DNA from 2 places in the Pseudoalteromonas sp. 2CM39R genome. Region 1 is predicted to be linked to the other one. Evidence: riboswitches for the same ligand, from Rfam matches in the RefSeq annotation. Region 1 holds a riboswitch; the other holds the start of a gene.
The links. A riboswitch is a leader RNA that binds a small molecule or an ion and turns the genes downstream of it on or off. The one in region 1 is predicted to bind cyclic di-GMP.
Positions count from the first base shown of each region.

Region 2: it holds a riboswitch for cyclic di-GMP, as region 1 does, so the genes downstream of both, MTF66_RS17170 (OmpA family protein) here and MTF66_RS22020 (hypothetical protein) in region 1, are expected to answer to the same signal.

Region 1 covers NZ_JALNTM010000010.1:191,556-197,808, reverse strand. The annotation lists gene MTF66_RS22030 (efflux RND transporter periplasmic adaptor subunit) at 1-457, shown strand, start outside; gene MTF66_RS22025 (efflux RND transporter permease subunit) at 467-3,604, shown strand; cyclic di-GMP riboswitch class I at 3,740-3,823, shown strand; gene MTF66_RS22020 (hypothetical protein) at 3,931-4,500, shown strand; gene MTF66_RS22015 (S9 family peptidase) at 4,776-6,253, shown strand, end outside.
Region 2 covers NZ_JALNTM010000007.1:165,052-171,304, forward strand. The annotation lists gene flhA (flagellar biosynthesis protein FlhA) at 1-1,729, shown strand, start outside; cyclic di-GMP riboswitch class I at 1,870-1,952, shown strand; gene MTF66_RS17170 (OmpA family protein) at 2,050-2,922, shown strand; gene MTF66_RS17175 (sigma-54 dependent transcriptional regulator) at 2,943-4,256, shown strand; gene MTF66_RS17180 (flagellar hook-basal body complex protein FliE) at 4,274-4,597, shown strand; gene fliF (flagellar basal-body MS-ring/collar protein FliF) at 4,606-6,253, shown strand, end outside.

The DNA.
Region 1 (6,253 bases):
AGCGACCATCATCAATAAAGGCTTAAATAGCTTTACTCGTGAAGCCGAAATTGACCGTGACCTAGGCGTAGTTGATAACGCGACGCGTATGAGCAACTTAGTTGTTCGTGTTGATGACCCATACGGCTTAAAGCACGACGTACAACCTATTAAATTTGGTGCTTACGTACAAGTGAGCTTTGCCGGTGCAACATTACAAAATATCTACCGTTTACCGCAGTCTTTAGTGAATAACCAGACGGTGTGGATTGTGAACGACGAGAATAAACTTGAACCACGCAAAGTAACGGTAGTACGCGAAGAAGGTGAGTATTTCTACATTAGTGATGGCCTTGAAGTGAATGACCAGTTGGTTCTTACGCTACCTGAGTACCCGCAAGAGGGTATGGAAGTGAAGGTTGCAGGTATGAAAGAAATGACAAGCGATGCAGAAACTGCAGCGGTTGAAAAGCTTTAAGGTAGCACTATGACTGATACAAACACAGAAAAACAGTCTGGCCTTATTGCCTATTTTGCCAATAACTCGGTCGCTGCTAACTTAATGATGGTGTTTATCATCATTATGGGGATCATTAGTTATTTCACTATTCAGCGCCAGATGTTCCCGAATGTTGAAATTAACTATATTGAAGTACAAGCCAATTATCCGGGGGCCTCACCACAGGAAATTGAAGAAAGTATTCTGATCAAAATTGAAGAGTCACTAAAAGATGTCACCGAAATTAAACGTGGTGTATATCGCTCATTTCGAAATAGTGGCCGTGCAAGTTTAGAGATCAACACTGATGCAGAACTTACTGATGTACTCGATAAAGTGAAGCTAAGAGTAGACAGTATTGCGACTTTCCCTGCGGGAATGGAGCCGGTGACGATTAGTCAGGTTGAGTTTCGCCAAGACGTGATTGGTATGACGCTAGTAGGTGATATTCCACTTACTGAGTTAAAACCAGTTGCAAATAAAATTGAAGATGAGTTACTGCAATTATCCAATGTGTCACTGGTGCAAAACGATGTACCACTTGATGAAATTGCGATTGAAATTGACCCAGATTCACTGCGTCAATACAACCTTACTTTAAGTGAGGTGGCCAGTGCTGTACGTCGTTACTCTGCAAATATCTCAGCAGGTCAATTACGTACTGACGCAGGTATTATCTCGGTACGTGTTGAAAATCAATACTACAGCGGTGATGAGTTCCGCCAGATCCCAGTAAAAATTGGTGCTAATGGCGCGAAAGTGCTGCTAAACGACATTGCTGTGATTAAAGACCAATTCACAGAAGGTGAGCGCTACTTTAAATTTAATGGTGAAAATGCCGTTTATTTATCAGTAAAAGCAACCAAAGAACAAAATATGATCCCGGTTGCTGATTCAGTTAAAGCGTTTATTGAGCAAAAGAATAAAGAGCTACCGGCGGGCCTGCGTCTTGAGCCATTAATGGACATGACTTATTACCTAAATGCCCGTTTAGACATGATGAAAAGCAATCTCTTCCAAGGGGCTATCTTGGTTGCCATTATGTTGTCTATCTTCTTACGCTTTAAGTTGGCACTTTGGGTAATGATTGGTTTACCTGTGTGTTTCTTAGGTGCAATGATGATGATGCCATTATTTGGTATCAGTATTAATATCGTGTCGTTATTTGCCTTTATTATGGTGCTGGGGATCGTGGTCGATGATGCCATCGTCATAGGGGAAAGTGCCTACACCGAAATTGAGAAAAAAGGCGGTGGTGTTGTAAATGTGGTAAATGGCGCAAAACGCGTTGCTACCCCAGCAACATTTGGTGTTTTAACAACAATTGCTGTATTTGCACCATTTACACTATCAAGTGGCCCAGAGAGTGCATTTTTCTTTGGTATTGCGGTGGTGGTAATTCTGTGTCTGATATTTAGTTTGATTGAATCGAAACTTATTTTACCGGCGCACATTGCCCACACTAAATTCCCGCCAATTAACCCAAATAGCTGGCGAGCGCGTTTTAACAAACGTTTCTTTAACTTTGTAAATGGCCCGTATAAGCGTTTTATTGAGCTTTGTGTAGAGTGGCGTTGGTTTGTGCTATTTGCGTTTATCGGTTTATTGATTTTGACGTTTGGCTTAATTTCATCAAACCAAGTGCGTGTGGTACCAACACCAAAAGTACCTCATGACTTTCCGCAAATTCGTTTAGAAATGAATGAAAATGCCTCGGATATGCAAACAATTAATGCTATTCGTGAAATTGAGACCATGGTTAATAAGGTAGACCAAGAGACTGAGCGTGAGTTTGGCCAAAAGCTTATTCGCGATATCTTAGTGTTCAACCAAGGTCGTACTGAAGCACAATTACTTGCTCCGCTGGTAGATGAAGAGCTTCGCCCGTATAACGCATTCGAATTATCTCGTCGTTGGCGTGAACAAATGCCAAGTATCCCAGGTGTGAAATCGCTGCAAATTTACGATGATGTAAATGGCGGTGGTATGGATGGTGAGTTTGGTTACTTACTTTATGGCCCAGATATCGATACCTTAAATGAGGCAGGTCGTCGTTTCATCCAACTATTACAACAGCAAAAAGGCTTATTTGATATTAGTTCGACCATCGATCCGGCGAGCAAAGAAGTGCAGTTAAGCTTAAAACCTGTGGCATATGATCTAGGTTTAGACCTTGCCAATATTGCTAATCAAGTGGGCGCAAGCTTTTACGGTGGTGAAGCACAGCGTGTTATTCGTCGCGGTGAAGAAGTACGTGTTATGGTTCGTTACCCGAAACTAACACGTGAAGCGTTTGCATCATTAAAGCATGCTGTTATCACAACGCCTGCAGGCCAAGAGGTGATGTTGGGCGATGTTGTTGAACTGAACGAAAAACCTGGTATTAGCTATATTCGCCGTGAAGGTGGCTATCGTACAGTGTATATCTACGGCAGTATCGATGAAGAAGCGATTGAACCGGGTGAAGTGGTTAAGCAAGTTGATGAGAACTTATTACCGCAGTTAAAAGAGGAATACCCATCAGTTAAAACTGAGCTAGGTGGTTCTATTGAAGAACAACAAGCGCAAGCTAATGAGCAAATCATGTTCTTTATCGGCGGTATGATTTTAGTGTATATCTTGCTTGCTGTACCGCTTAAGAGCTATTCGCAGCCTCTAATTGTTATGTCGGTTATTCCATTTAGCTTAACCGGTGCAATTTGGGGTCACTTCTGGTTTGGTTTAGATATTAGCTTGATGTCGGGCTTTGGCTTGATTGCCGCAGCCGGTGTTGTAATTAATGATTCGTTAGTTATGACCGACTTTGTAAACCAAGCACGCCGCGAAGGTATTTCAACTCGCCAAGCAGTTATTGAAGCAGGTTGTGCGCGCTTTAGAGCAATCACCCTGACATCAATTACAACCTTTGCCGGTGTACTACCGATTATGTTCGAAACCAGCTTGCAAGCTAAGTTTGTAATTCCAATGGCTGTAGCACTTGGTTTTGCGGTTATGTTTGCAACTCTAATCACTTTAGTACTAGTACCTTGTTTATATATTGTAATGAGTGATGTGGGTAATGGCTTCTTGAATGTATTCCGTGCAGGGCACCGAGTCGCGACCAGAAGAAAGCTAGCAAGGGATTAACAGCCCATATGCGAAAAAGCCAACCAAGCGGTTGGCTTTTTTGTACCTGACGCATTTGCTAGTAACTATTTGCTATATAAGACGTTTGGTTACATTCTTTTGTTTGATTTGTGATTCGGTCACGATTATACTCAGTCTTGTTTTTGGCAAACTAACTGAAAGGTTAGGACGCAAAGTTTCCGGTCTAAGGTTTTAAACTATGATAGCGGGACCGCTGATAAGCACATAATCTAGTGCTTTGGTTCACTTGCCTCAAACTAAAAGTATTTATTTTGTTCGGTTGTTAGATAATGCCTATTAGTTGTTCTTAGGGTGATATTTTGTTTATGCATACGTCAATGGCCTCCGGGAAGTGGTTGCCGATTGGTTGCTTAAATCATCATACCCAACTGTTTGTTGGAGATAGGGTGATTGTGACCTTTTATGACATGCAAGGAGAGCTAGTCGATTTATCATTCGAATACCCGATCAGTAGTTCCGATCAGGGTGAGCCTCATAATTGGCCACGTTCTGTTGCCGAGCATATAAACGTGCATGTTCCGCTGGTAAAAGCGGGCAAAATGACTGAACAAGGTTTAGTGGTTGCGTACCGTTCAAACCAAATTTATGCCCTAGAAGGTTCGGGCATTACGCATGTAAAAGTGGCATTTAATTGCATCGCAAAATGTAAAGAGCGAGTGCAAGATAGTCTGCAAGATTATGACTATGTATACCCACAAGCATGCAGCGATTACAGTGCGGGTGTTAAAGTACTACAGCCAAAAACGGGTCATATTTATATGTGTAAACCATGGCCATTTAGCGAGTTTTGTCGTGTTAAAGATTCACACAACCCGCTTTTTGAGCCAGGTGTAGGAAAAAGCTGGGCTATGGCTTGGCAGCAAGTATCGCATTAACAGTTTCCCCCTAAATGCTATTTTAGCATTGCTTAGCCCACTCAATTTGAGTGGGCTTTTTTAATACCAACCCGCAATAATACTTAATCATTTTGAGGGATTAAACCTGTCGCTAACTGCGTTAAAAATTTCTCATTTAGAACAACTAAATAACGAAATTTTTGCCTTGTTATCAACGAGGTTTTATTGCCTCAAAATAGACTACTTAATTAAGCTGATTGGTATAATTCTGTGATAAACTGCCAGCAATTCGTTTTTTATTTTGGTTTTTTCTTGTGTCGTCAAATTCGTATTCTTTGTCTTTATTAGCGCATCCTCCTGTTGCAAAAAAACAGCCTCAGCAATTAACTACACATCAACTGACGCGCACCGATAATTATTATTGGATGCGTAATGATGAGCGCGAAAATGAAGATGTATTAGCGCATTTAAATGCCGAAAACGGTTATTGCGATAAACAACTTACCGACATAAAACCACTGCGCGAACAGCTATTTAATGAGTTAAAAGACCGTATTGTAAAAGACGACAACACGGTACCCGTGAAAGATGGCCAATATTGGTATCACTCAGAAGTACGTGGCGACGATGAATATGCACGCCATTATCGTAGCAGCTCAATAGAAGCGCGCGACAAGCACCTGTTGTTAGATGTAAATCAATTAGCTGGCGATTACGAATTTTATGAGTTAGGTGAAGTTGCAATTAGCCCTGATGAGCAGCTGCTTGCTTACTCTGAAGACACCGAAAGTCGCCGTATTTATACCGTGCGTTTTAAAAATATTGCCAGCGGTGAGATGTTTAGTGATGTGCTGGAAAACACCGAAGGCCAAGTGGTGTGGGCTAATGATAACAAAACGGTGTTTTATGTGAAAAAAGACCTGCAAACCTTATTGGGCTTTCAGGTTTACCGCCATGTTTTAGGCACCCCGCAAGCTGATGACGTACTTGTTTATGAAGAGCAAGATAAAAGCTTCTTTATGGGGCTTGGCAAAAGCCGCGATGAAAGCCTTATTATTATTGACCTTGCGACCACAGAAACAAACGATACTTGGGTACTTGATGCCAATAACCCAGAGGGTGAATTTAGCGCCTTAATGCCACGCGAAGAAGGCCATGAGTTCGATGTCGATAAGCTAGGTGATACCTTTTACATTGTTACCAACTGGCAAGCGAAAAACTTTCGCTTAATGACCGCGACGCAAAGCACCATTGCCGATAAAAATCGTTGGCAGGAGCATACACCGCATCGCGAGAATGTATTGTTAGAAGGGGTCGAAATTTTCAATGACTACCTTATCCTCACCGAGCGAGAGCTTGGCCAAACACGTTTTGTGGTGGTGGATCAGCAAGCCGAGCGTCTTACTTTAGAGTTTGATGACCCTTGTTATTATGCTGCAATTGCAATGAATCCAGAGCCGAATGTGAGCTCTGCGCGTATTTACTATTCAAGCTTAACGACGCCAGGTTCTTTGTATGATGTTGATTTAAAAACAGGTAACAAAACCTTATTAAAACAACAGCAAGTGCTCGGGGATTTTAACCCAGAGCATTATCGCTCAGAACGTGTAATGGTGACTGCAAGGGATGGCGAGCAAGTGCCGGTTTCTTTGGTTTATCGTATCGACCAATTTAATAAAGACGGTACTAACCCGCTGTTGCAATATGGCTATGGCGCGTACGGTATTACCATCGATCCAAGCTTTTCAAGCAGCTCACTAAGCTTGCTTGACCGCGGCTTTGTTTATGGGAT
Region 2 (6,253 bases), on a different contig from region 1:
TGTGGTGTTTGTTATTTTAATGGTGATTAACTTTGTGGTTATTACCAAAGGCGGTGAGCGTATTTCTGAGGTGGCTGCACGCTTTACTCTAGACGCCATGCCCGGTAAACAAATGGCAATTGACGCGGATTTAAATGCCGGATTAATTGGCCCTGAGCAAGCAAAAGAGCGACGCAGTACTATAGCCCAAGAAGCCGATTTTTATGGCTCTATGGATGGTGCATCTAAGTTTGTACGCGGTGATGCTATAGCTGGCTTAATTATATTAGTGATCAACCTGTTGGGCGGTGTTTCAATAGGTGCTTTTCAACATGGTTTAAGCTTAGCCGAAGCGTTTCAGCGTTTTGCACTGTTAACCATAGGTGATGGCTTAGTTGCGCAAATTCCTTCGTTATTACTCGCGGTTGCTGCTGCAATTATTGTTACGCGTATGAACGATGAAGGCGATGTAAGTGAAGCAGTAGGTAAGCAGTTACTTGCCTCTCCACGTGTTATTTTTACTGCTGCTTTAATTATGGTTACGCTTGGTATTGTGCCTGGGATGCCCACTGTCGCCTTTTTAGGGTTTGCCGCGCCATTATTTTATGTTGCTTGGCGATTACAACGCTCTCTCCCCGATAACTCTTTAATTGAAGCCGAACAAATGACCGACACTATTTTAAGTGAGCAACAGGCTAACTTAGAATGGGGAGATATTTCTCATGTTGATAAGTTGTCGGTTGAGCTTGGCTTTCGTTTGGTTTATTTAGCCGATAAAGACAAAGGGGAAGAGCTGGTAAAAACCTTAAGAGGTGTGCGTAAAAATCTCTCTGAGCAACTTGGGTTTTTATTACCGGAGATCAGAATAAAAGATAACCTAAAATTAAACCCACAAGAATACAAAGTAAACTTAGCCGGTGTGCCTGTTGCAAGTGCTAATGTAAACGCCAAAGAACTACTCGCGTTAAACACCGGCGATGTATACGGCAGCTTAGATGGTGAATTAACCACTGATCCTGCTTATGGGCTTGAGGCTGTTTGGATAAAAGATGACAGTAAAACCCAAGCATTGAATATGGGTTACTCAGTGGTTGATTTAGGCACCATTATTGCTACTCATACCGGCAAAGTGATCAAAGAACATTTAGATGAGTTATTTAGTTATGAAGACGTACAAAAGCTTAATGAGCGACTAAAAGAAATCTCACCTAGCTTAGCCGAAACCTTCGAAAAAGCATTACCGACTAATTTACAGCTAAAAGTGATTCGTTTACTACTAAAAGAACACATAAGTATTAAAGACATAGTTACTATCGCCGGCACATTAATAGACAGTATTGAGGTAACTAAAGATCCGATTTTACTGGTTTCAGACGTACGCTGCGCACTGCAAAAAGTATTGGTAAAACAGGTGATGGGTAATCGTGATGAACTCAGTGCCTATAGCTTAGATGAAAAACTAGAAAGCACCTTACAAAGCTCACTTGATCAAGCTATGCAGGCTGGCAAAGTTGTACTAGATAGTTTTGCGGTAGACCCTAATTTACTAGGGCAATTTCAACGCACAATGCCGATGATAGTCGAAGACATGAAATCAAGAGGGGTAACGCCTACATTAATTGTGGTGCCGCAGCTTCGGCCGCTATTAGCTCGTTACGCAAAAACCTTTACTAAGGGTAGCTTAGTTGTTCTTTCTTATAATGAAATTCCAGATACCATTCGGGTAGATATACTCGGTTCGTTGGGATGAATGATTGTAAAATGAGCATAAAATGAACTGGCTATGAATTTTATATAGTAATATTTGCATTTAATGATATTTAACTATAGTCTGTTGTTTTTATTGTACATAGTTACTAGTTTTTATATTGGTTTAAAATAATGCTTAAGTAAATTAAATGGCAAACTATGCGAAAGCATAGGACGCAAAGCTCCCAGTCTAAGGCTATCGCTACGATCGTGGGGTTACATTAACTTAGTGATATTCATTAATACTGTGTTTGTATTTGTTGTATTTCGCTATTGATTTAAAAAACTTAATTGTTCTATTTAACTTTATACGGAATATACATGAATAGATTAACTCAGCTGATTAAATTTGCATTGCCCTGTGCTGTGTTTATGTCCTCGCAGGGACACACATCAGAGCAAAACCTGGTGCAAAACTACGAAAACTCTATTTGGTCAGTAAATAGTAACCCGTTTGCGTGTTCACTCAAACAGCGCTTTGATAATTATGCGTTACTTGAAGTAAAAACCCTCCCAGCAAAAACTCAACAATTGGAATTTACTTGGCTTTTACAAGATAAACCAATAGTAGGTTTACACGTTTTATCTCGTAAAGCAGATTGGCAATCTGCAGATACCATTCTTACTGCCGTGAACTTTGTATCCTCTAATGTCGAAGATAACAAGGTGCAATTTTCTGCCGATATGACCGCATTACTTCGTGTGATTAAACAAGGCGGTTGGTTAGACACGCTAGTAAGCTTTGGTGATGAACAACTTCGCCTGACCTTTACTAATACCCATAGCGATGAAATAGTTGCCGATTATCAACAGTGTTTAGCTAATTTATCGCCGCTTTCTTGGGAGCAAGCACGCGATCATCAATTACAGTTTGCCAGTGGGCAGCGCACAGTAACAACGGCTAAAGATCTTAAATTTTTAAAAGATTTAGTGCGTTACATTTCTTTAGACAGTCGCGTAAGTAAAGTGCTAGTTGATGGCCACACAGATAATACGGGCTCGCCGCTGTCAAATCGGTTGCTTTCAAAAGAAAGAGCAGATGACGTAGCTGCCAGACTTATTGAATTTGGCTTACCCAAAGACATGTTAGAAGTAAGAGCGCATGGTCAACGTTATCCCATTATAAAAAACTCGGAGCAGGGCGCATCGTCTAATCGCCGTGTTTTAGTTCGTCTTTTCCGACACTCAAGTTAATTGCACTGCAAAGGAAAAATATGAGTCAAAGATACCTTTTATGGATCAGTGAGCAGCAGCCAACGCCTGAGATTCAGCAAGTTGTATTTGCCGAAAATTTTAAGTTTCTGCATACAAACTCCATCAGCGATGCGGTTAGCCACTGCCTTATAAGTAAGCCAGAGCTTGTGTTTGTTGATGCGGATACTCAACAACTCGAACTGGTTGAATTAGTAAAATTACTGCGTAAAACATGTCCCACTTCGCAAATTGTGACGTTAGTCGATTCTTCACAAAGTGAAATTGCTTCAAAAACTATTAATAACGGTGGCGCTGTTGATTATCTCTTAAAACCTTTCTTTGCTGAGCAGCTTAAAAAAACAATCAGAAACACTGATTCAATGAAGCATGGGTTTGAAGATTTAATCGCTGTTTCAACTAAGTCACAACAAGTACTGCGTTTAGCTAATCGAGCTGCCCAAACATCGGCAGGGGTGTTAATTACCGGCGAATCGGGAACAGGTAAAGAGAAGTTAGCGCACTTTATTCATAAATCCTCAGACCGTAAAGATAAGCCATTTATTGCAGTTAACTGTGCTGCAATCCCAGAAAATATGCTCGAAGCCATGTTATTTGGATTTAATAAGGGGGCATTCACCGGTGCGGTGAATGCTCAGGCAGGTAAATTTGAGCTGGCCAATGGCGGTACTATTTTACTGGATGAAATTACTGAGCTGCCATTGGATTTACAAGCTAAATTACTGCGGGTATTACAAGAGCGAGAAGTTGAAAGACTCGGCAGTCATCAAAAAATAAAATTAGATATACGCATTATTGCCGCCTCTAACCGCATATTGCGTGAACAAGTTGAGCAAGGCGCTTTTCGTGAAGACTTATTTTACCGTTTAGATGTATTACCGCTTAGTTGGCCTGCACTTCGGGATCGTGTTGATGACATCATTCCATTGGCTCATCACTTTATCAAAAAATATGGTAACTCTGAGTTTCACATTAGTAAACAAGCAGAAGATGTGATGCTTTGTTACAACTGGCCGGGCAATGTACGGGAAATTGAAAACGTGATTCAACGTGCATTAGTTATGGCCAGAGGTGTTGAAATTCAGGTTGAAGATTTAAATTTACCGCAATGTTCACCTGCAGCGGCGGCTTTTTGTGCCACGCAGTTAAAGGAGAATAAAAAGCAGGCGGAGTTTGATTATATATACAGTTTATTGAGTCGGTTTAAAGGTCATCGTACTCAAACAGCACAGGCGCTTGGCGTAACTACCCGAGCATTAAGATACAAAATTGCCGCTATGCGTGAATGCGGTATTGATATTGATGCAATTGCATAATTTGAAGGAAAAAAAGAATGTCGCCAATTGAAAGTCAACAAATGATGCTGGGCAAAATGATGGATATGCAAAAACTTGCAGGTCCAGAGAGCATAGAGCCGGCTGCTATCAGTAATCAAAATGTAAATATTAGTGAAGACTTTAAGCATGTTATTCGCTCTATCAACGCCCAACAAAATATTGCCGGTGAAATGGTTAAAGCCGTTGATACTGGTGAAAGTGAAGATGTGGTAGGCGCAATGATCGCCAGTCAAAAAGCGGGGCTTAGTTTTTCTATGCTGATGGAAATGCGCAATAAAGTGCTCAATGGCATTGATGATGTCATGCGCATGTCACTGTAGAGGCTGATATGAAAGGAGAATTAGCAAAAGTACCTGAGCAAAATGAGAGCAACCTAAAAGAAAGAGTGGTTAATCTCTCCAACAAATTAAACTTCGGCAACTCAGGTGACAGAAGTGTCGCGACCATTGCTCTACTAGCGACATTAGTAGCGGCTACTATAGTCCTTATTTTATGGACCTCGGCTAAAAACTACGTACCGCTTTACGGTAATCAAGAAAGCTACGATAAAGCCAATATTTTAGAAATTTTAGATAAAGAACAAATCACGTTCCGCATCGATACCGATAGCGGTAATATTTTAGTGCCACAAGAAAAACTGGCTGATGCACGAATCACGCTTGCGGCTAGAGGAATAAAAGCCTCTATGCCTGAGGGTATTGAGAATATTAGCGACAAAGTGTCTATGGGCACCAGTCAATTTATCGAATCTATGCAATACCAGCATGCCTTGGAAGGTGAGTTGGCACGCACCATTATTAACATGCAAGGCATACGCAATGCGCGGGTGCACTTGGCAGTCCCTAAGCGCAGCTTATTTGTTGGGCGTACTGAGCAAAAAACCGCAGCGTCTGTGATGGTTGATTTAGCGCCAGGACACGAACTTAAACCAGAGCAAGTGGAAGCCATTATTGCACTGATTATTGGCAGTGTGCCTGGGCTTGATTCTCGTTCTGTGTCGGTGGTAGATCAGCGTGGTAAATTACTCAGCGGCGACTTATTTGATACCACTCCAGTAGGCAAAGAAACCGATAAAAAGCTCGCCTTTATTGAAAAAGTTGAGCGCAACATAGAGCAACGCGCATCTATTATGTTGTTGCCAATTTTGGGTGAAGGTAATTTTAGAATTCAGGTTTCTAGTGATGTTGATTTTAGTGTGGTTGAAGAAACACGTGAAATGGTTGACCCACAAAATGTATTAACACAAGAGTTTATTAAATCTGATAGCACCCTAGATCAGCTGGCGGCTGGTATTCCGGGCTCTTTAGCTAATGAGCCACCTGTGCCTAACGAACAAGCTGAAGATGAAAACAACGAGCGAACTTCACAACGAAATGAGAGTAAACGACAGTTTGAAAATGGTCGCTCGGTAACTCATACCCAATTTGAAGTAGGCCGCATTAAAAACATGAGCTTATCGGTACTTATTAATGAGCAAGTAGCTGGAACAGCTGATGGCTGGAGCGAAGAAAAGCTGGCTTCATTAGGTGAAATGGTAAAAAAGGCCACGGGGTTTAACGACGCACGCGGCGATCAATTCAACATCACTAGCTTTGCCTTTGTAGAACAAAAAATACTAGCCCCAGGTGAAGGTCTTGAATGGTGGCAAATGCCTGAGCTTAAAGAGTATGCCCGTTATATTGTGGGTACTTTAATTAGTTTATTGCTGATTTTATTTGGTGTGCGCCCTTTAGTTAATCACTTAATAAAAGGTAAAAGTAACGAAGCAAACAACGCCATGGCAACCGCTGATAATGAGGTTAAATCAGCCTCTACAACAGAAAGACAAAGCAGTCCGCTTGATGACGCCATTAATGCTAAATCGCAAATAGAAAACTTAACCGCCAAAGAAGGCGCAGGCGAACATCAAAATATGTCGTTACCGCAAATAGGCAATGACTTTGAAGAACAAATAGCGCACATGCAGTTACTTGCTA